DNA from 4 places in the Paraurantiacibacter namhicola genome. Region 4 is predicted to be linked to each of the others. Evidence: predicted binding sites of a transcription regulator. Region 4 holds the regulator's gene; each other region holds the start of a gene.
The links. The regulator LexA, encoded in region 4, represses DNA repair genes until DNA is damaged. The targets are predictions, from matches to a motif close to GTTCCNCNCTTGTTCT.

Region 1: a site for LexA is predicted at 2,632-2,647, ahead of uvrA (excinuclease ABC subunit UvrA). Genes of this name have one in related genera too.
Region 2: a site for LexA is predicted at 2,843-2,858, ahead of recA (recombinase RecA). Genes of this name have one in related genera too.
Region 3: a site for LexA is predicted at 2,881-2,896, ahead of A6F65_RS07740 (putative DNA modification/repair radical SAM protein). Genes of this name have one in related genera too.

The regions. Positions count from the first base shown of each region.
Region 1 covers NZ_CP016545.1:1,367,633-1,373,024, forward strand. Annotated here, with positions in the region: gene A6F65_RS06685 (type ISP restriction/modification enzyme) at 1-2,526, opposite strand, end outside; gene uvrA (excinuclease ABC subunit UvrA) at 2,737-5,392, shown strand, end outside.
Region 2 covers NZ_CP016545.1:1,402,272-1,407,663, forward strand. Annotated here, with positions in the region: gene A6F65_RS06820 (DUF4139 domain-containing protein) at 1-1,136, shown strand, start outside; gene A6F65_RS06825 (DUF4139 domain-containing protein) at 1,148-2,782, shown strand; gene recA (recombinase RecA) at 2,934-4,001, shown strand; gene A6F65_RS06835 (class I SAM-dependent methyltransferase) at 4,156-4,986, shown strand; gene alaS (alanine--tRNA ligase) at 5,031-5,392, shown strand, end outside.
Region 3 covers NZ_CP016545.1:1,582,568-1,587,959, forward strand. Annotated here, with positions in the region: gene A6F65_RS07725 (sodium-dependent transporter) at 1-1,285, shown strand, start outside; gene A6F65_RS07730 (pyridoxamine 5'-phosphate oxidase family protein) at 1,364-1,837, opposite strand; gene A6F65_RS07735 (carbonic anhydrase) at 1,972-2,697, opposite strand; gene A6F65_RS07740 (putative DNA modification/repair radical SAM protein) at 2,899-4,143, shown strand; gene A6F65_RS07745 (UdgX family uracil-DNA binding protein) at 4,146-5,392, shown strand, end outside.
Region 4 covers NZ_CP016545.1:1,781,645-1,787,036, reverse strand. Annotated here, with positions in the region: gene gltX (glutamate--tRNA ligase) at 1-585, opposite strand, end outside; gene A6F65_RS08760 (ComEC/Rec2 family competence protein) at 615-2,801, shown strand; gene lexA (transcriptional repressor LexA) at 2,864-3,550, opposite strand; gene A6F65_RS08750 (molybdopterin molybdotransferase MoeA) at 3,639-4,835, opposite strand; gene moaC (cyclic pyranopterin monophosphate synthase MoaC) at 4,832-5,302, opposite strand.

The sequences.
Region 1 (5,392 bases), 410 kb from region 4:
CTCGTTGCGATAGTGTTGGCCGTCCACGACCTGACCGGTCACATGCAGCATGACCTCTTCTCGAGGCCAATCAGTCAGCTCCTGCCCGTAGAAGAAGAATCGGAAATCAAATGGGCGATAGGCGATTTTTTCGATCTTTTCCGAGACCTCGACCTCGCGCAAACCTGTTCTTGCGTCAGGAAGTTTCCATCCTCGTGTGTCACCCTTCGGATACTTTTTGCCGGACTTTCCCGAAAAAAACTTTTGGCGTAGCTGATCATCACTCAGTGATGGGTCGGTGAAATACTTAATTGTGTTCTGAAGCTCAGATTTTTCAAAAGCTACCGCCAAATCATCTCTGGCCGTGATTACGCCTTTGCTTGTCGTATAAAATAGCTCCTTCAAGTTGAAACCAGCGTCATAAGTTGAAGCGTGCGCGGCATTGAAAGGAACGAAAAAATAGTAAGGATGGAAGAGGTCCAGTTTCGTCCAGTTATCAGGATTATCAAAAACCTGGCCTGATCGCAGAACCTTATCTTTCGCAAGCCGAGTCCCCCAGAAGTCCCGATGATAGACCGATGTCTTCCTAGGCTCGATGCTCGCATCGCGTTTCTTGATCGCGATAATGATCGACACCCCTTGCTTTATGTCGAAAACATTTTTGTCGGGGCTGCCGGTCGGAGTTCGCTCACGCTTGTTCGAATTTCCATGTAGGTCAATTACATGGATCGCATCGAAGGTTGAAAGGAGGTGCCAACGCATCCCGCGGAAGGTGGGGTTGGACAAAAAACCGTTGTTCGAAATGAAAGCAAGTACGCCTTGCCCATTATCGGCAATCACTTTCTCCGATGTGCGAATGAATTTCACGTAGTCATCGAGTAGCCAATGTCGGCGTTCACCAAAGTGCTTACCATCGACGTACTTATAGTCCTCAATAAGACGGTTGCTGAATTCACTCTCCATGTTCTGCGAAACACCCGAATACGGCGGATTCCCGATCACGCACATGATCGGCGTCTGCCGTTTCACATCGCCCGCGCCGCGCGCTTCGTCGGCCAGCGCCTGTAGCGCGAAGAGGTCTTTCACCTCGCGCTCGGCGGGTTCCAGCGCGTTGGTCAGCCAGACGGAAAGGCGCGGGGGCCATTGCTTGCCGGTGGGCCAGTCTTCCGGCGGCTTGCCAGTATTGGGCACATAGCCGCTTTCGGTGAGTTGCATATCCAGCTTCATGTGACACATTGCATAGCTGGCCATCAGCAGTTCGAAACCATGCAGGCGCGGCAGCAGGTCGCGCTCGACATAGTTGGACCATGCGCCCGGCGCGCGCGACTTCACCCGATCGGCAATGGTCTGCACGGTCTTGGCAAGGAAGGTGCCAGTGCCCGTTGCAGGATCGAGGATTTGCACCCGGTGAACCTCGCGCTTGATCGTGCGCGGCTTGCCGGTTTTGGGATCATCCTGTCCTGTGTCCCAATCAACGGTTACTTTCTTTGTATCGGCCAGCCCGTCGGGAATATCGAATTCGGTCTTCAGCACATCGTCCACCGCACGCACGATGAAATCGACCACCGGTTCGGGCGTGTACCAGACCCCGCGCGCCTTACGCTTCTTCGGGTTATACTCCGCCAGGAACGTCTCGTAGAAATGGATGAAGGGGTCATTGCGCGCCGTGAACTTGCCGAAATCCTCGAACAGGTCATGCGGGCGACTGGCGCGGAGGACGTTCACTAGGTCTTCCACCGCGTAAATCAGCCACTCTGGCAAATCGAAGCCAACGATTGTTTGAAACAGGCCGCGAAGAAATGGGTTCGATTTGGGAAGGAGCTTCAAGGCCTCGTCGCGGCTAAAGTTCTCCGGCGTCTCGGTATCGTGCAGGCGTGCTGCGAACATGCCGTAGGTAATCGTTTCCGCGTAGAGATCGGCGAATTCTTCCGGCGTGAGGTTGGGCAGCAGGTTCTGTTTGAACACTTTGAATTGGCGGCCCAGCGTCGTCTGGAATTCCGGATCATCCTTCAGCGCGATATCGACTTCGCCTTTGATGATCGCTGCCTTGTTCGCCATCATCTCCGCAAGCCGCTTTGCACTGCGGATGCTGATAGGCTGTTCTTCGACAAATAGACGCAGGTATCGCTCAAGTTCTTCGAACTTTTCCGGCAGCGGCTGCAATCCGCCCAGGTCGCCCATAAAGTCGGCAATGGATGTGTGGTGGATCACCTCGCCTTCACGGATGAACTCGAAATCGACGCCGTTTGTGTAGATGAGGTTGTGATAGGCCGCTTCGTAACGCTTGCGCTGTTCGACGCTGTAGCCCTTCAGCTTCACCACATCCTTTGGCAGGTCCTTCGCTTCCGCCCACCCGAACGCCACGCCGTCGCGGTGAAACAGGAAGTCCGGCATGCCGCCTTCGCTGCGCTTGGGCTCGTTGATGACGCTGGCGGTCTCGTCGATACTTTCGAACAGGCGCTGGAGTGGCGCACGATAGCTGTGCTCCGTCGCATCGCCGCTTGCATGGATCCGGCTGATTTCTTCCAGATAACCGGCAATATCCACGTGCGACCGCTCCCCCTGCGAATTCTCTCACCCCCATCCTTCGCCAATCTCCCGCCGCTTGCCAAGCGCAATCGCGCTGGCCCCCTCTGGCAAAGGCGGAACCGGGTCCCCACCTTGTTCGCTCATTGGGCAGGGCTGCGCGGCGGCTGGCCCGGGGGGCGGCGTGTGCCGTCTTGACAGCAGCGAACGAAACCGGAACACGGCCCACTTATGGCACTTACCAAAATCTCCGTCCGCGGGGCGCGCGAGCATAACCTCAAGGGTATCGATATCGATCTGCCGCGCGATGCGCTGATCGTCATCACCGGCCTTTCGGGCAGCGGCAAGTCCTCGCTCGCTTTCGACACGATCTATGCCGAGGGGCAGCGGCGCTATGTCGAGAGCCTGTCGGCCTATGCGCGCCAGTTCCTGGAGATGATGCAGAAGCCCGATGTCGAGCATATCGACGGGCTTTCTCCCGCCATCTCCATCGAGCAGAAGACCACCAGCCGCAATCCGCGCTCCACCGTGGCGACGGTGACCGAGATTTACGATTACATGCGCCTGCTGTGGGCGCGGGTGGGCATTCCCTATTCGCCCGCCACGGGGGAGCCGATCGAGGCGCAGACCGTGTCCAACATGGTCGACCGGGTGATGGAACTGCCCGAAGGCACGCGGCTCTACCTGCTCGCCCCGGTGGTGCGCGGGCGCAAGGGCGAATACCGGCGCGAGCTGGCCGAATGGCAGAAGGCGGGCTTCACCCGCGTGCGCGTGGACGGCGAGATGTATCCGATCGAGGAAGCCCCCGCGCTCGACAAGAAGTTCAAGCACGATATCGAGGTGGTGGTGGACCGGCTGGCGGTGAAGAAGGGGCTGGAAACACGCCTCGCCGACAGTTTCGAGACCGCGCTGAAGCTGGCCGAGGGGCTGGCCTATGTGGACCTGGCGGACCTTGACCGAGTCCCAGCGCAGGCTGGGACCTCCCTCGGAGGCGCGCCAGGCTTGCAGGAGGTCCCAGCCTCCGCTGGGACTCAGGACGGGGGCAAGATGAAGGGCGCAGGCCTGCCCGCCAACCGCATCGTCTTCTCCGAAAAATTCGCCTGTCCGGTGAGCGGCTTCACCATCGAGGAGATCGAGCCGCGCCTGTTCTCCTTCAACGCCCCCCAAGGTGCCTGCTCCACCTGCGATGGCATTGGCGAAAAGCAGCTGTTCGACCCGCAGCTGGTCGTCCCGAACGAGGCGCTGACGCTGAAGAAGGGCGCAGTCGTGCCCTGGGCGAAGAGCAACCCGCCGAGCCCCTATTACATGCAGGTGCTCGGCAGCCTGGCGAAGGAATACGCTTTCGACCTCACCACCCCTTGGCAGGAGCTGTCGCAGGAACACCGCGACGTGATCCTCCACGGCACGAAGGGTAAGCGCGTGCCGCTCACCTTCAAGGACGGGCGCAAGCAATATACGGTCAACAAGCCGTTCGAGGGCGTCATCGGCAACCTCAACCGCCGCATGCTGCAAACCGAAAGCACCTGGATGCGCGAGGAGCTTGCCAAGTTCCAGACCGCGCAGCCCTGCGAAACCTGCGGCGGCAAGCGCCTCAATGAAAAGGCGCTGGCGGTGAAGGTCGCCGGCACGGACATCGCCACGCCCACGCAGATGAGCGTCGCGGCGGCGAAGGACTGGTTCCTCGCGCTCGATGCCAAGCTGGGCGACCAGCAGCAGCAGATCGCCAAGGCCATCCTGAAGGAAATCAACGAGCGGCTGGGCTTCCTCGACAATGTCGGCCTCGACTACCTGGAGCTCGACCGCACCTCCGGCACGCTGAGCGGCGGGGAGAGCCAGCGCATCCGCCTCGCCAGCCAGATCGGCAGCGGGCTTTCCGGCGTGCTCTACGTGCTCGACGAGCCCAGCATCGGCCTCCACCAACGCGACAACGACCGGCTGCTGGAAACGCTGAAACGCCTGCGCGACCTCGGCAACACCGTGATCGTGGTGGAGCATGACGAGGATGCCATCCGCCAGGCGGACCATGTGGTCGACCTTGGGCCCGGCGCGGGCGTGCGCGGGGGCGAGGTGGTGGCGCAGGGCACGCTGAAACAGGTGCTGCGCAGCAAGAAGTCGCTCACCGCCGACTACCTCACCGGCCGCCGCGAGATCGCCGTCCCGGCCAAGCGCCGCAAGGGCAACGGGCACAAGCTCACCGTCCACGGCGCGCGGGCGAACAATCTGCAGGACGTGACCGCCAGCATCCCGCTTGGCACCTTCACCTGCATCACCGGCGTCTCCGGCTCGGGCAAGTCGAGCTTCACCATCGACACGCTCTACGCCTCCGCCGCGCGCACGCTCAACAACGCCCGCGTGGTGGCGGGCGCGCACGACAAGGTCACCGGCCTCGAATATTGCGACAAGGTGATCGAGATCGACCAGTCGCCCATCGGCCGCACGCCGCGCAGCAACCCCGCCACCTACACCGGCGCCTTCACCCAGATCCGCGACTGGTTCGCGGGCCTGCCCGAAGCTCAGGCGCGCGGTTACAAGCCCGGCCGCTTCAGCTTCAACGTCAAGGGCGGCCGCTGCGAGGCGTGCCAGGGCGACGGCCTGATCAAGATCGAGATGCACTTCCTGCCCGACGTCTACGTCACCTGCGAGGAATGCGGCGGCAAACGCTACAACCGCGAAACGCTGGAGGTGAAGTTCAAGGGCCACTCCATCGCCGACGTGCTGGACATGACGATCGAGGATGCGGAAGGCTTCTTCAAGGCCGTCCCCCCCATCCGCGACAAGATGCACATGCTGAACGAGGTTGGGCTCGGCTACGTGAAGGTCGGCCAGCAGGCCACCACGCTATCTGGCGGGGAGGCGCAGCGCGTGAAGCTCGCCAAGGAACTCAGCA
Region 2 (5,392 bases), 380 kb from region 4:
CCAACCCGGCAACCGGCGCCGTCACGCGCGAGAATGCGACCGTGCTGTCCGTGGCAGGCGGCGTGGTGGTGCGCATCGGCGACCGGATCGAGGTGTTGAAGGACGATGGCCTGCCCGTGCGCGTCGTGTTCGACCGCGTGCCTTCCAATCTGCGCGCCCGCCCGACGCTGTCCGTCACGGTGGATAGCGCGCAGGGCGGCCGCCGCCCGGCCTCCATCCGCTACCTGACGCCGGGGCTGAACTGGGGCGCGGATTATGTCGCGCTGTATGACGAGAATGGCGGCCTGATCGACATGCAAGGCTGGGTCACGTTGCAGAACAACACGGGCACCACCTTCCACAATGCCGATACGCTGCTGGTCGCGGGCGGCGCGGGAAGCGGCGTCGGCTCCTATGGCAATGCGCAGGTGGATCCGGGCACGGAAACGGCGGACCGCGAGCAGCTCGGCGATTTCTACCTTTACCCGCTGCCGGGCCGCACCACGATCGCGCAGGCGCAGACCAAGCAGGTCAGCTTCCTGGACGTGCAGGGCGTGCCCGCCCGCAAGATCTATGCCCGCGGCGTGGGCTGGCTGACGTCCGACCGGCGGCCGATGAATGTCACCAGCCAGCTGGCCTTTTCCACCAGCCGCACGGCGGGGCTGGGTGACGCTCTGCCGCAGGGCACGGTGCGCTTCTACCAGCGCGATGCGCAGGGCAATCCGCAATTCGTGGGCGAGGATAATATCGGCCACACCCCGATGGGGAGCATGTTGACGCTCGACCTGGGCGAAGCCTTCGATGTGACGGTGCAGGCCGCAGTGATCAGCCGCGACAAGATCAGCAGGGGCGAGTTCGAGCGCAGCGCCCGCTACCGCGTCATCAAGGATGGTGAGGTGAGCACGATCGAAGTGGAGCGCGAGATCGATTATTATCGTACCACCATGCGTTACACCTTCACCAATGCGAAGCCGGTGCCGACCGACGTGCAGCTGACGCAGGCCGGGCTGGATCGCGGGTGGTGGAGCCGTGACTTCCGCGTCGTGTCTGAGGATGTGGCGGGCGAGCAGCTCGATCTCGACCGGCGCCGCTACACCGTCACCGTGCCTGCCAATGGCAAGCGGGTGGTCGAGGTCACGTACGAAACCAAGTATTGAGGCCGCGGCCGATGCGCCTCCTGCGTCATGCATTGATACCGCTGCTGGCGGCTGGCTGGCTGGCCGCTCCCGCCGCCGCGCAGGATCGCGTGCAGGTGACGGCAGGCGAGCCGGGCGACATTGCGGTGACGGTCTATCGCGACCCCGCGCGCGGCGAGGGCGATGCGATGGACCGCGAATGGCCGCAAGGCTTCGCCATGATCACCGAGACCCGGCAGGTCACGCTGCCGCCAGGCCGCTCGCAATTGCGTTTCGTGGGCGTGGCGGAAGGCATGGTGGCCGTCACCGCCATCGTCACCGGCCTGCCGGGCGGCACGATAGAGCAGAACCAGGACGCCAACCTTCTCAGCCCCGCATCCCTGGTCGACGGGACGCTGGGCAACCGCGTGCGCATCACCCGCACCAATCCCGCCACGGGGGAGCAGGTGGCCAGCTCCGCAATCATCCGCACGCAGGCCAATGGCGGCATCGTCCTGCAGATGGACGAAGGCTTTGAGGCCGTGCGCTGTTCCGGCGTGCCGGAGAAGCTGGTGTTCGACCAATTGCCGCAGGGCCTCGTCCCGCAGCCGGTGTTCTCCGTCGACACGATGTCGCCCGAAGGCGGGACTTACACCGTCCAGCTGACCTATCTCGCATGGGGCTTCGACTGGGAGGCCAGCTATGTCCTGACCGTGCCGGAAGGCGGGCAGGGCAGCGAATTGCCGTTCAAGCTGCTCAGCTGGCTGACAATCGTGAACGATAACGGGCAGAGCTTCCCGGACGCGCAGCTGATGGCCGTGGCGGGCACGCTGAATGTGGAAAGCGATTACGAGGACCTGGCCGAACCGCCCACCGCGCCGCCACTGCAGCTGACATGCTATCCCATCGGCAATACTGCGGCGGGCAGTCCCTATGCGCAGTATGACCGGCGATACCGCGCGGGATATGCCGGTGTTCCTCCACCTCCGCCACCTCCGCCGCCGCCCGCACCGGCAATGATCCCTGTCGCGCGCAATGCGGCGGACAATGAAGTCATCGTGACCGGCGCGAAGATGGTCGCATCGGAAGAGGACCTCGGCGACCTGAAGCTTTACCGTGTGCCCGAACCCGTCACCGTCGCTGCGCAGTCCAGCAAGCAGGTGCTGTTCCTGGACAAGGACGCCGTGTCCGGCACGCTGATGTACCAGCTCGATTGCCTGCCGGAGGATGACAGCCGCGGCTTCACCTTTGCCGACCGCCGGATCGAGGTCGAGAATGTGGAGCGGCTGGGCCTTGGCGCCTCGCTGCCCGATGGCGAAGTACTGATCTACGAATCGACCTCCTATGGCGACCTTCTGGTAGGGAGCGACCGTGTCCGCGATTACGCCACCGGGCAGGATGTGGAGATTTTGGCAGGCTCCAGTACGCAGGTATCCGGTCAGTGCACCGCCACGCGCCCGCATGACCATCGCAAGCCGAAGAAATGGGCGAAGAAACGCCTGACACTCCGCAATGCCAATCCGCAGCCTGTGCGCGTGCGCGTGCAGCTCGCATGGTCCGGCCAGTGGGATGTGCGCGGCCTGCGCGGCACGCGGGTGAAGGACGGCTTCATCGTCTACGAGCTGGACGTGCCGGCCAATGGCACGCGGACCCTGGACTGGCGTACAAGGCCCTCCGTCATCGACTGACAGGCTGCGCGTGGCCGGGCGCAAAAGTCCGCCGTTCGACGCTTGTTAGAAAAAACTTTCGTTCTCCCCTTGTTCTCGTGGAACAAAGGCGGTACACGGGTTTCCGTTGAAGAGTTTGTAACGACCCTAGAAACCTGACGGAGGCCATGCGATGGCAAGTGCAAATCTGAAGCTCGTCGAAAAGGAAAATAACGTGGACCGTCAGAAGGCGCTGGACGCCGCACTCGCGCAGATCGACCGTGCCTTTGGCAAGGGATCGGCCATGAAGCTGGGCAGCAAGGAAGCGATGAACGTGGAATCGATTTCCACCGGTTCGCTCGGCCTGGATATCGCCCTTGGCATTGGCGGCCTGCCCAAGGGCCGCGTCATCGAGGTGTACGGGCCGGAAAGCTCGGGCAAGACCACGCTGGCGCTGCACGTGCTGGCAGAAGCGCAGAAGGGCGGCGGCACGGTTGCCTTCGTCGATGCGGAACACGCGCTGGACCCGGTCTATGCCCGCAAGCTGGGCGTCGATATCGACGAGCTGATCATCTCGCAGCCCGACACGGGTGAGCAGGCGCTGGAAATCGTCGATACGCTGGTTCGCTCCAACGCGATCGACGTGCTGGTGGTCGACTCCGTCGCCGCCCTGGTCCCGCGCGCCGAAATCGAAGGCGAGATGGGTGACAGCCACGTCGGCCTGCAGGCCCGCCTCATGTCGCAGAGCCTGCGCAAGCTGACCGGCTCCATCAACCGTTCCAAGTGCATGGTGATCTTCATCAACCAGCTGCGCATGAAGATCGGCGTGATGTACGGCAATCCGGAAACCACGACGGGCGGCAACGCGCTGAAGTTCTACGCGTCTGTCCGCCTCGACATCCGCCGCACCGGCCAGATCAAGGACCGTGACGAGGTGATCGGCAACTCCACCCGCGTGAAGGTGGTGAAGAACAAGGTCGCCCCGCCGTTCAAGCAGGTCGAATTCGACATCATGTACGGGGAAGGCATTTCCAAGATCGGCGAGATCCTCGACCTCGGCGTGAAGGCCGGCCTGGTGGAGAAGTCCGGTTCCTGGTTCAGCTATGACAGCGTCCGCATCGGCCAGGGCCGCGAGAACGCCAAGACCTTCCTGAAAGAGAATCCCGAAATGTGCGCCAAGTTGGAGGCTGCGATCCGCGGCAAAACCGACGAGGTGGCCGAGGAGATGATGACGGGGCCGGACGCGAACCCCGAAGACTGATCCTCAAGAGGGTGGTGGCGGTTATTCGCCCCTGGACAGTGTAACACCTGTCACACCTTACCGAACCGGGGCCGGCGCGGCACATCCTGCGGGATGCGCGCCGGCCTCCTTCGTTTGGTGTTGCAGTCTCGATTTGCCGCAGTACGGACATGGCATGACAGGCAAGAGCGAATGGGAAGGCCGCGTCGGCAGCAGCTGGGCCAGCGAATGGCGGCGGACGGACCGGGCCTTCGGCGAACTCACCCCGCGCCTGCTGGCGGACATCCGCCAACGCGCAGGCTCCCGCGTGCTGGACATCGGCTGCGGCGCGGGCGAGCTGTCCCTCGCCATCGGCCGCGAACGAAGCGCCGCGTCGGTCCACGGTATCGACATCTCGGAAGCGTTGATCGAGGCTGCCCGCACACGCGGCGCGAACATGCCCAATGCCAGCTTCGAATGCACCGATGCCGCGACATGGCAGCCCGCGGCCTCCGCCCCCGACCTGATGGTCTCCCGCCACGGCGTCATGTTCTTCGATGATCCGGTCGCCGCCTTCCGCCACCTCGCCAACATCGCAGCGCCCGGCGCCTCGCTCGTCTTCTCCTGCTTCCGTTCGCGCAGCCAGTGCCCCTTCTTCACGGAGATCGACGCCATCGTCGGCGCTTCGCCGACTCCGGAACAACCGATGACCTACCAGCCCGGCCCATTCGGCTTCTCCGACGCTAATCTGGTCCAGGACATCCTCGCAGACGCCGGTTGGACAGAGATCGAACTCGTCCCGCACGATTTCGCAATGGTGGCAGGCGCAGGTCCCGACCCGGTGGAAGACGCGCTCGCCTATTTCCGCCGCATCGGCCCCGCCGCATCGGTCATGGCCGAAGCCTCGCCGGAAGAGCGATCCCGCATCGAAACCGGCATCCGTGCCTTTGCGGAGCGCCACCTTCATGGCGGCATCGTTGCGGCGCGCGCTGCGGCATGGATCGTGAAGGCACGCAAGCAGGCGTGAAGCAGCTTGCAGCGCGCCCCCGCGCCGCCTAATTCGCTCCCACCATGCATTCGACCAACGATATTCGCCGCACCTTCCTCGACTACTTCGGGGATGCCGACCATGCCGTCGTGCCGAGCGCACCGCTCGTGCCGTATAACGATCCCAGCCTCATGTTCGTCAATGCGGGCATGGTGCCGTTCAAGAACGTGTTCACCGGGCTTGAGACCCCGCCCGCGCCGCGCGCCGCCAGCAGCCAGAAATGCGTACGCGCCGGTGGTAAGCACAATGACCTCGACAATGTCGGCTATACCGCGCGCCACCTGACGTTGTTCGAGATGCTCGGCAATTTCAGCTTCGGCGACTATTTCAAGGAACGCGCCATCGAACTGGCGTGGAACCTGGTCACGGGCGAATACGGCCTCGA
Region 3 (5,392 bases), 200 kb from region 4:
CATCTTCTACATCGGCTGCGTGGTCCTGCTGGGCTTGCCACTGCTGCTGGCGGAGATCTTCATTGGCCGGGCAGGGCAGACCGATGCCGTCGGTTCCATCCGCAAGGTGGCAACGCAATCGCGCGTCAGCCCGGCGTGGTCGCTGGTTGGCGGCCTTGGCGCGCTGGCGGCTTTCCTGATCGTTTCCTTCTATTCGGTCGTTGCTGGCTGGGTGCTGTATTACGTCGGCGTCTTTGCGAGCGATTTTTTCGGCGCATTGTTCGCAGGCGAGCCCTTCCGCGGCGCGCTGCAGGGCCAATCGCAGGAACAGATTGCGGGCCGCATGGGCGACCTGTTCGCGAACCCCTGGCTGCTGCTGACCATGCACCTGCTGTTCATGGGCACGACGCTTATCATCGTCGCACGCGGCATTTCGGGCGGGATTGAGAAGGCGGCCACCTGGCTGATGCCGGCCTTCTTCGTGCTGCTGCTTGGTATCACCATCTACGGGGCAATCGTGGGTGATATCGGGGAGGCAGCCGCCTTCCTGTTCACGCCGGACTGGTCGAAGCTGACGCCCGAAGTGATGAACAGCGCGCTTGGCCAGGCCCTGTTCTCGCTGTCGCTGGGTGTTGCGGGCATCATCACTTACGGCTCCTACATTCGGCAGGGCACGCCGCTTGGCTCCACCGCGCTGGCCATCGGTTTTGCCGATACGGCCGTGGCACTGATTGCGGGCCTGATGATCTTCCCGATCGTTTTCGCAGTGGGCCTCGACCCGGCCGCGGGCCCGACGCTCGTGTTCCAGACGCTGCCTTTCGCTTTCGAGAGCATGCCCGCTGGCTCGCTGATCGGCCTCCTGTTCTTCGTCCTGATCCTGGTCGCGGCGATCACCAGCTCGATTTCGCTGCTGGAAGTGCCCACGGCATGGGGCGTGGGCGAAATGGGCTGGAGCCGGACGAAGTCTTCGCTGATCTTCGGCGTGGGCGCGTTCCTGATCGGGATCGCCTGTCTGCTGGGCTACAATGTGTGGTCGGATGTGCGCCCGCTCGGCTTCTGGTCGCTGTTCGCAGAGACCGACATCCTGGACACGGTGGACGGCTTCACCGGCAAGGTGATGCTGCCGCTGGGCGCGCTGTTCGTGTCCATCTTCGTGGGCTGGCGCGCGGATCGCCGCCTGCTGGAAAGCACGACCGGCCTTTCGCCGATCATGTTCACCATCTGGCGCTTTCTGCTGGCGTGGCTGTGCCCGCTGGCGGTGGCCATCATCCTGGTGACTGGCCTGTTCCCGTCCATCCTCGACTAGTCGGGTCGGGAGAACTCACAAAAAAGGGCCGCCCTGGCATCAACCGGGGCGGCCCTTTTCAATTACGGTTGGCGGAATTTACAGCGCGGCTTCCTTGACGTGCTGTTCTTCCTGCTCGGGCTGGACATACTTGCCCAGCGCCATCTTCGCGACATTCAGCAGGCCGATGTCGGCGTCCCAGATCTCGGCAGTGCCAAGGTCCATACGCAGGAACAGGATGTCGGGATCGTCCTTCCCGCCTTCATACCAGGCTTCCACGAAGTTATTCCAGAACTGGTCGAACCGCTCCTGGCTGGTTTCCTTCACGAGATTGCCGTTGAAGCGGGCATACATCTCGTGACCCTTACCCTGGAAGGTGGCCGTTGCCGGGCCGAGCTTGGCAAAGGCGCTCTTGGTGTGCGTGAAGAACCAGATCGCGCTGTCGGCGTCCTTGTCCAGCTGCGCACTCATGGGAACGGCGGTGCCGCTCTCGTCACTGCGCTCCAGGAACAGGAAAGGGCTGTCGGCCAGCGATTTCCAGAATTTCGTCTTTAGTTCGTCGGTATTGCTCATCGGTATCTCCTTTGCCTGACCAACGAAGCAGGCGCGCCAGCGGTTCCATCCTTCGGCACCCGGGGGCCTCTGCCAGACAAAGAAAAAGGCGCGCCGGTGACCGACGCGCCTCCTTCGATTTGGTTGGTCAGTTATCAGTGACCCGGCGCAACCAGCAGGCGGTTGCCGAGCGGCTGCAGCGAGCGGGCCGTCGGGCCGAGCGCTTCAGTCAGCGCCGCGATCTGCTCGGGGCTCGCCGTCATGGTCGCCTTGGCGACGTGCCAGTTCACACCTTCGCTGCAAGGCGGCGTGGTGAGGGAGCCCATGTAGCGATAGACCGTCAGGTCTTCGGGGATCATCTGCGATGCGTCCACCGTGACTGCTGCGCCATTGCCTTCGTCCATCGAACCCATCAGCGCATCGAGACCGGGGTTTGCATCGCCCGGCACGAACATCACGCCCAGCACGCCCAGCTCGCCTTCATCCGTCGCGTGGACGAAGTGGGCGACAAGCGGGTGACGCTCGCCGCTGATGGCGTGCTCTGCCGGCGTGTGGAAGTGCACCTGGATCAGGTTGAACGTCTTGCCGCCCGACATCATCATCATGCCGGCCGGGAAATCGAGCTGCACCTTCTCTTGGGCGACTGCCAGCGTGCTGCCAGTCGTGCCGTAATTGGTCTGCACTTCGATCTGGCCGTGGGCCTTGTGATGGCCGAGATCGATCGGCGACTGCATCAGGCCGGCATCGCACAGGGCGTAGTCGCTGTTGAGGGCGGACCAGCGCTCGGGCATTTCGCCGTCGCCGAAGGTCCAGTCCTTGTCCTTCGCCACGGCAGGTGCGGTCATGAGGGCGACGAGTGCCAGCGGAAGAGTGAATTTCATAATGAGTTCCCGTTGCAGGGCTCGCGCGTGACGGGCCCGGATTGATTTCTTGCATGGGGCAAACGCCATGCAATGCGTCCGACATCACGAGAGAAACTCGCCAGAGGGGCCCGGTCCGCGCGAGATAAACGGACACTTTTGTGTCGGGTTCCCGACCCGGTTGCTCTTGCACTAAAGTGCATTGGAACATATAAGGAACAGATGGGCGCGCTATCGACAATCGAAAAGCTGGGAATCCTCGCCGATGCGGCGAAGTATGACGCGTCCTGCGCGTCTTCCGGGACGGCGAAGAAGAACTCGCTGGGCGGGAAGGGCATCGGTTCGACAGAGGGCATGGGCATCTGCCACGCCTATGCGCCGGACGGGCGCTGCATCAGCCTGCTGAAGATCCTGATGACCAATCACTGCATCTTCGATTGCCATTACTGCGTGAACCGCAAGAGCTCGAATGTGCGCCGCGCGCGCTTTACGGCTCAGGAGATCGCGGACCTTACCCTCAGCTTCTATCGCCGCAATTATATCGAAGGGCTGTTCCTGTCCTCCGGCATCATCAAGAGCTCCAATTTCACGATGGAGCAGATGGTGGAGGCCGCGCGCATCTTGCGCGAGGACCACGATTTTCGCGGGTATATCCACCTCAAGACCATCCCCGAAGCCGATCCGGAACTGGTGCACCAGGCGGGGCTCTATGCGGACCGCGTTTCCATCAATGTGGAGCTGCCGACCGATAGCGGACTTACCCGCCTCGCACCGGACAAGGATGCGCGGCAGATCGAAACCGCGATGGGCAAGACGAAGTCGGACATCGTGGAGATGAAGGACGCGAAGAAGCGCTTCCGCCACGCGCCGCGCTTTGCCCCTGCCGGCCAGTCGACGCAGATGATCGTCGGGGCGGATAGCGCGACCGATGCGGATATCGTGGGCAAGGCCAGCCGCCTGTATGACAATTTCCGCCTGCGCCGCGTCTATTACAGCGCCTTCTCTCCGATCCCGGACGCCAGCGCCGTACTGCCGCTGAAACGCCCGCCGCTGATCCGCGAGCACCGGCTTTACCAGTCGGACTGGCTGATGCGGTTCTACGGATATGCGCCCGGCGAGGTGATGCAGGCGACGGAGGCCGACGGGAACCTTCCGCTGGACATCGACCCCAAGCTGGCGTGGGCGCTGAAATTTCGCGAGCGTTTTCCGCTCGACGTGAACCGCGCAAGCCGCGAGGAATTGCTGCGCGTCCCGGGTCTCGGCGTGACCGCGGTGAACCGCATCATTGCGAGCCGTCGTCACCGGACCCTGCGGCTCGATGATATAGCGAAGCTCACCGTCTCCATCGCCAAGGTGCGACCGTTCCTGATCGCGGCGGACTGGCGGCCGCTCACGCTGACCGATCGCGCGGATTTGCGCAGCCTGCTCGCGCCCAAGGCGGAGCAGCTGGAACTGTTCGCGGCATAGTCATGGCCTCCATCAATCCGGTGCAGGACGGGATCGCGGTCCACCTGCCACGTCCCGACGATTTCGACTTCTGGCGCGCCCGCGCGCGTTCGCTGGTGGCGGCGGGCATTGCTCCGGAAAAGGTCAGCTGGATCGAGCCGGGTGGCAGCGGCGACCTGTTCAGCGGCGCGGCGGGAGAGACGGATGATTGGCCGCTGCCGGATGGGAAAGACGGCATCGTCCGTGTCAGCAAGCGCTTCGTCAGCCTCGCCCGCAATGCAATCCTGCATTCCGAACCCCAGCGGTTCGCCCTGCTGTATCGCCTGCTGTGGCGCATGCAGTCCAACCTGCGCGTGGTGGAAGACAAGGCGGACCGCGACGTGCGCCAGCTGGAGCTGCTCGACAAGGCGGTCCGCCGCGACAGCCACAAGATGCACGCCTTCGTCCGCTTCCGCCGCATCGAGACCGAAGATGGCGGTGAGGAAGGCGATCACTACGTCGCCTGGTTCGAGCCGGAGCATCACATCGTCCGTGCCAATGCCGGTTTCTTCAAGCGCCGCTTCGCCAATATGAAATGGTCCATCCTGACACCGCGCGGCTGCCTGCACTGGGACGGGGAGACGATGCGCGAAGGCCCGCCAGCGGAGCGCAGCGATGCGCCGTCCGGCGATCCGACGGAGGACCTCTGGCGCAAATATTACGCCTCCATCTTCAATCCCGCCCGGCTAAAGATCGGCGCAATGACGAAGGAAATGCCGCGCAAGTACTGGAAAAACATGCCCGAAGCGGCGTTGATACCCGAATTGGTGGCAGGCGCGCAAAGGCGAGAGAGCGAGATGGTGGCAGCAGGCGAATTGGATTTCGAGGAACGGCCCGAAACGCTGGATGCTATCGCCAAGGCTATCGAGGGCTGCCACAAATGCCCCATCGGCCAGCTCGAAAATCATGCCGTCATGGGCGAGGGGCCGCGCGGCGCGGACCTGATGATCGTGGGCGAGCAACCGGGCGACCATGAGGACATCGCGGGCCGCCCCTTCGTTGGCCCGGCCGGGCAATTGCTGGACCGCCATCTGGAGAAGGCGGGCATCGACCGGAAACGCGCTTACGTCACCAATACGGTCAAGCATTTCAAATATTTGCAGCGCGGTAAGCGGCGCATCCACCAGTCCCCCACCGCCAAGGAAATCGACACCTGTCGATGGTGGATCGAGAGCGAGCGCGCGATCGTTCGTCCCAAGCTCGTCCTTGCCCTAGGCGCCAGCGCGGCACG
Region 4 (5,392 bases):
CATGTAAGTCGGCGTGCCATCGGCGCGAAGCAGGATATAATCGTCGATTTCGGCATTCTTCACCGCGACGCGCCCCTGCACGGCGTCCTCGATAACGGTCTCGCCTTCGGTCGCGGTCTTCAGGCGCACGGTGAAGGGCGTGCCGCCGGGCGCTTCGGACGGGTCGCGATCGCGCCAGCGGCCATCGTAGCGCATCGGCTGCTTGTTGGCCCGCTGCTCTGCGCGCATCTGCTCCAGCTCTTCGGGCGTTGCGAAGCACTTGTAAGCATGGCCTGCTTCGAGCAGCTTCAGCGCCACTTCGCGGTGCCGGTCCGCCCGCTGCGACTGGTAGATCGGGTCCGCATCATATTCGAGGCCAAGCCAGGACAGGCCATCCAGGATCGCGTCGATCGCATCCTGCGTGCTGCGCTTGCGGTCCGTATCCTCGATCCGCAGCAGCGCCTTGCCGCCGTGATGCTTTGCGAACAGCCAGTTGAACAGCGCCGTACGCGCGCCGCCGATATGCAGGAAACCGGTGGGCGATGGTGCAAAACGGGTGACGACCTGGCGGTCAGAGCCGAAATTGCCGTCGCTGCCGCTTGCCATTGGGCTGTCTTTCCTATCCAATCGATTTGATGGCCACGCGCGTGCCACCACTGGTGCCCATGGGGGAGGGCGATGGCGATGTTGCGTTGCAGCACACGCCTTGGCGAATGCGCGCGGCTTTGTCCAGCATCGCGGACACGCTTGAAGGCGCCCTGGGCCGTGCAGGCTTCGACAAGGGCCCTTGGCTGGTGGTGGCTTTTGCTGCGGGCATCGCATCGTGGTTCACGCTTCCGGGGCCGGCGAGCTGGATTGCCAGCATGGCCGCGGCGGGATTTCTCGTGCTGGGCGCGCTGGCCGCATGGCGTGGGCGGGAGGATCGCGATGCGCTGCTGCGGGCCTGCATGGCGGTGGGGCTGGTGTTTGCGATCGGGCTGGCATTGGCGTGGGCGCGCTCGGCCACGGTCGGCCAGCCTGCGTTGGAGAGGCCTGTATTCGGCACGTTCGAGGGCACGGTGCTGGAGCGTATCGAGCAACCCTCGCAGGAACGGGTCAGGCTGGTCATGGCCACACGCTCGCCAGAGGACGGCTCGGCCATCAAGGTGCGGGTCAACGTGCCGTTGGAGAACGACCGGGCAGACCTGACGGAAGGCGCAGTGGTCCGCCTTCGCGCTCGCCTGATGCCGCCAGCAGCGCCCATGCTGCCAGGAGGATACGATTTTGCGCGCACCGCCTGGTTCCAGGGGTATGCCGCCACCGGCAGCGCTTTGGGCGAGGTCGAGGTGCTGGAGGGCGCCGAGAGGGGCTCGCTTATCGGCAGCCTGCAAAGGCGCCTGTCGGGGCATGTCCGGGACAATCTGGGCGGATCGGCGGGATCCATCGCGGCGGCCTTTGCCAGCGGGGACCGCGGCGCCATTTCGTCGGTAGACGAGGAGGCGATGCGGGACGCGGGGCTGACGCACCTGCTTTCGATCAGCGGACTGCATGTCAGCGCGGTGATTGCGGCGGCTTACATGCTGGCAATCCGGTTGCTGGCGCTCTGGCCTTGGTTGGTCCTGCGTGTCAGGCTGCCGGTGCTGGCCGCCGGGATCGCGGCCCTGGCGGGGATTGGATATACCCTGCTGACCGGCGCGCAGGTGCCCACGGTGCGAAGCTGCGTGGGCGCGGTGCTGGTGCTTATCGCCCTTGCACTGGGGCGAGAGCCGCTGAGCCTGCGCATGGTAGCCGTGGCGGCGGCCTTCGTGCTGCTGCTGTGGCCGGAGACGCTGGTCGGGCCCAGCTTCCAGATGAGCTTTTCCGCCGTGATAGCCATCGTCGCCTTGCACAACAGCGCGCCCGTCCGTGCCTTCCTGAGGCCGCGCGAAGAGGGTTGGCTGCGGAGGACGGGGCGGGGCGCTTTCATGCTTCTGGTGACTGGGATGGTGATCGAGATAGCCTTGATGCCGATCGTCCTGTTCCACTTCCACCGGGCAGGCGTTTACGGGGCGCTGGCCAATGTCGTTGCCATCCCGCTGGTGACATTCCTGTCCATGCCGCTGATCGCGCTGGCGCTGTTCCTGGACCTGTTCGGGCTGGGCGCACCGGCGTGGTGGCTTGCAGGGCAGACGCTCGACCTGCTGCTGGGCATAGCGCACACGGTTTCGGCGCAGCCGGGCGCGGTCAAGCTGATGCCGCATATGGGCAATGCCGCCTTCGCGCTGTTCGTGGCGGGAGGATTGTGGCTGGCGCTCTGGCGAGGGAGGGCGAGACTGCTGGGCTTTGTGCCCGCGGCAGTCGCCACCGCGATGATGATTGCGACGCCCGTTCCGGACCTGCTGGTTTCAGGCGACGGGCGGCATGTCGGTATCACCGGGGAGGACGAGCGGCTGCTGGTGCTCCGGGACAGCCGGTCAAGCTATGCGCGCGGCAATCTGATGGAGCTTGCGGGCGTGCAGGGCGAAGCCGTGCCGCTGGCAGACTGGCCCGGTGCGCGGTGCAGCCCGGACTTCTGCGTGATCGGCGTAGAGCGAGACGGTCGCACCTGGCAGGTCCTGATCAGCCGGAGTCGTGAACTGATTGCCGAGCGAGACCTTGCCGCGGCCTGCGAACGATCGGACATCGTCATTTCCGAGCGCTGGCTGCCGCGCACATGCGAGCCGCGTGTATTGAAGGCGGATATGCGTATGCTGTCCGAAAGTGGCGGCCTCGCCATCGTGCTGGACGGCGAGGATGCGCGGGTCACCACGGTTGCGCAAAGCCAGGGCGAACATGGCTGGTGGGGCGACCGGGGGCGGCGCTAGGCACAGCGGAGCAAGTCCGGTCCTGCGCCGCCCACAGCCTCAAACTGCGGCGAAATGCCGGATCAGTGGTAGCGGCGGAGCAGCCCTGCGAGCTTGCCCTGAACCTGCACTTCGTTCTGGCTGTAGATCTGCGGCTCATAGCTTGCGTTCGCGGGGTCCAGCACCACCTGCCCGCTGTCGCGGCGCAGGTATTTGAGCGTGGCTTCCTCGCCGCGCACCAGCGCGACCACGATTTCGCCATCGCGCGCGGTGTCGGTCTTGCGGACTAGGGCGAAGTCGCCATCGAAGATGCCGGCCTCGATCATCGAATCGCCTGAAACTTCGAGCGCGTAATGTTCACCTGCGCCCAGCAGGGCGGCGGGGACGGGCAGGCTCTGGTGATCTTCGAAGGCCTCGATCGGCGCACCGGCAGCAATGCGGCCATGCAGAGGGATCTCGACCACGTCGTTGGCGGGAGCCGGAGCCGCCGCCGGAGCCTTGAACTCGACGACATTGTCGTTGCTGGTCGGCGTCTTGCGACCGCCGGCATTCACATCTTCCGGCTCGCGCAGCACTTCGAGTGCACGGGCGCGGTTCGGCAGGCGGCGAATGAAGCCGCGTTCTTCAAGGGCGGAAATCAGGCGGTGGACGCCGGACTTGGATTTCAGGTCCAGCGCTTCCTTCATTTCCTCGAAAGACGGGGAGATTCCGGATTCTTCCAGGCGGCGCTGGATGAACTGGAGCAATTCGTGTTGCTTGGCTGTGAGCATGCCAAGGCCTCCTTGCAGCGGACACGTCAACCCGAGTGGGTCGATTGGTGAACGGACAGGGAACGATTAAGCAACATTCATCAGTGCGTCAAGCGATTCCGCCATTTTCGAGGCAACAGACCTGCACGATGTCGCCAGCCCGTGATGCAGGGCATCCTGCGGGCCGGATGATGAGCGCCTGCGCCGTTGCGAGGGCGCGAAGGGCGCTGCTGTCACGCTCGGCGATAGGTGCGGCTCCAGCCTCGTCCAGCACGGCGCGGTGGAACTCCATCCTCGGCCCGCCTTCCGGCATCGGCGCGGCAAGCGGCATCGCCATTGTCTGCATTCGGGGATCGCTGGCTCCTCCCAGCGCACGCAGGAGCGGCATCACGAACAGGACGGCCGTGACATAGGCGGACACCGGATTACCCGGCAGGCCGACGACAGTCGTCTTGCCCTTGCGCGCCAGCATCAGCGGCTTTCCCGGACGGATCGCTACGCGCCAGAAGTTGACCTCCGCGCCCAAACGCTCCAGCGCCGGTTTCACCAGGTCGTGATCACCCACCGAGGCACCGCCGCTGGTCACGACGACATCGGCATCGCCGGCACGGTCGAGCGCGCCCAGCAGCGCCTCCATGCTGTCCTTGACGGGACCGAGCCGGCTGACCTCGCTCGCATGGCCGCGCACCATTGCTTCCACCATCGCGCCGTTCGAGGCGGGGAGCTGATGCTCGCCAGCGGCTTCCGGGTCGCTGACCAGTTCCTCCCCGCTGTCGATCACGGCGACGGACGGGCGTTTGCCAACCGCCAGCGTGCCATGCCCGGCCGACATGGCGAGCGCGAGCTGGGCCGCGCCAATGCGGGTGCCTGCTTCCAGCACGGTCTCGCCCGAGGCGAAGTCGAAGCCCTCGCGGCGGATGTGGCGCGGCGTTGGCTCGCCTTCCCCGTTCAGCGACAGGGCATCGCCATCGCGGGCTGCGTTCTCCTGCAACAGCACGGCACCAGCCCCTGAAGGCATCAGCGCGCCGGTGGAGATGCGCACCGCCTCGCCATCCACCAGCGAGCCGCCGAAGGGATGGCCGCAGCGACTTTCCCCCACCACGCGCCATGGCCCGGCCAGGCCGCCTGCGCCCATGGCATAGCCGTCCATGGCGGAGAGGTCCGCGGCAGGCTGAGTACGCCGCGCCAGCAGCGGAGCGGCGAGGTAGCGGCCCAGCGCCGCCTCCACCGCAACCTGCTCGCTGCCCAGAGGCGTGACGCCGTCCAGCAGCCTTGCGAGCGCCTCTTCCAGCGACAGCATGCTCATGTCGCGTGCCAGTCCCCGCTCTTGCCGCCGGTCTTCTCCAGCAGGCGGACCTGTTCGATGACCATGCCTTTCTCCAGGGCCTTGGCCATGTCGTAGATAGTCAGCAGGGCCACGCTGGCGGCGACGAGCGCCTCCATCTCCACGCCTGTCTTGCCTGTCAGCGCCGCGCGGGCGGTGACGCGGATCGCGCTTTCGTCGAAGGCGAAGTCCACGCTGACCGTCTCTAGCGCGAGCGGGTGGCAGAGCGGGATCAGCTCGCCCGTGCGCTTGGCGGCCATGATGCCCGCGATGCGCGCGGCGGCCAGCACGTCACCCTTCGGGCCGCTGCCATCGCGCACGGCCTGCAATGTGGCAGTCGACATGGCGATGCGCCCCTCGGCGGTGGCGGAGCGGGCGTTTGCCGTCTTGCCCCCGACATCGACCATGCGGGCCGCGCCCGATTCGTCGAGATGCGTCAGTCTGTTCATCGAAGGGCCTCTGAAGCTGAAAGGTGTTACAGGTGTTACAGTGTCCTGCGTGCAAAATCCGCGAGGATGTTTAGCGCCTGGAAATGGCAG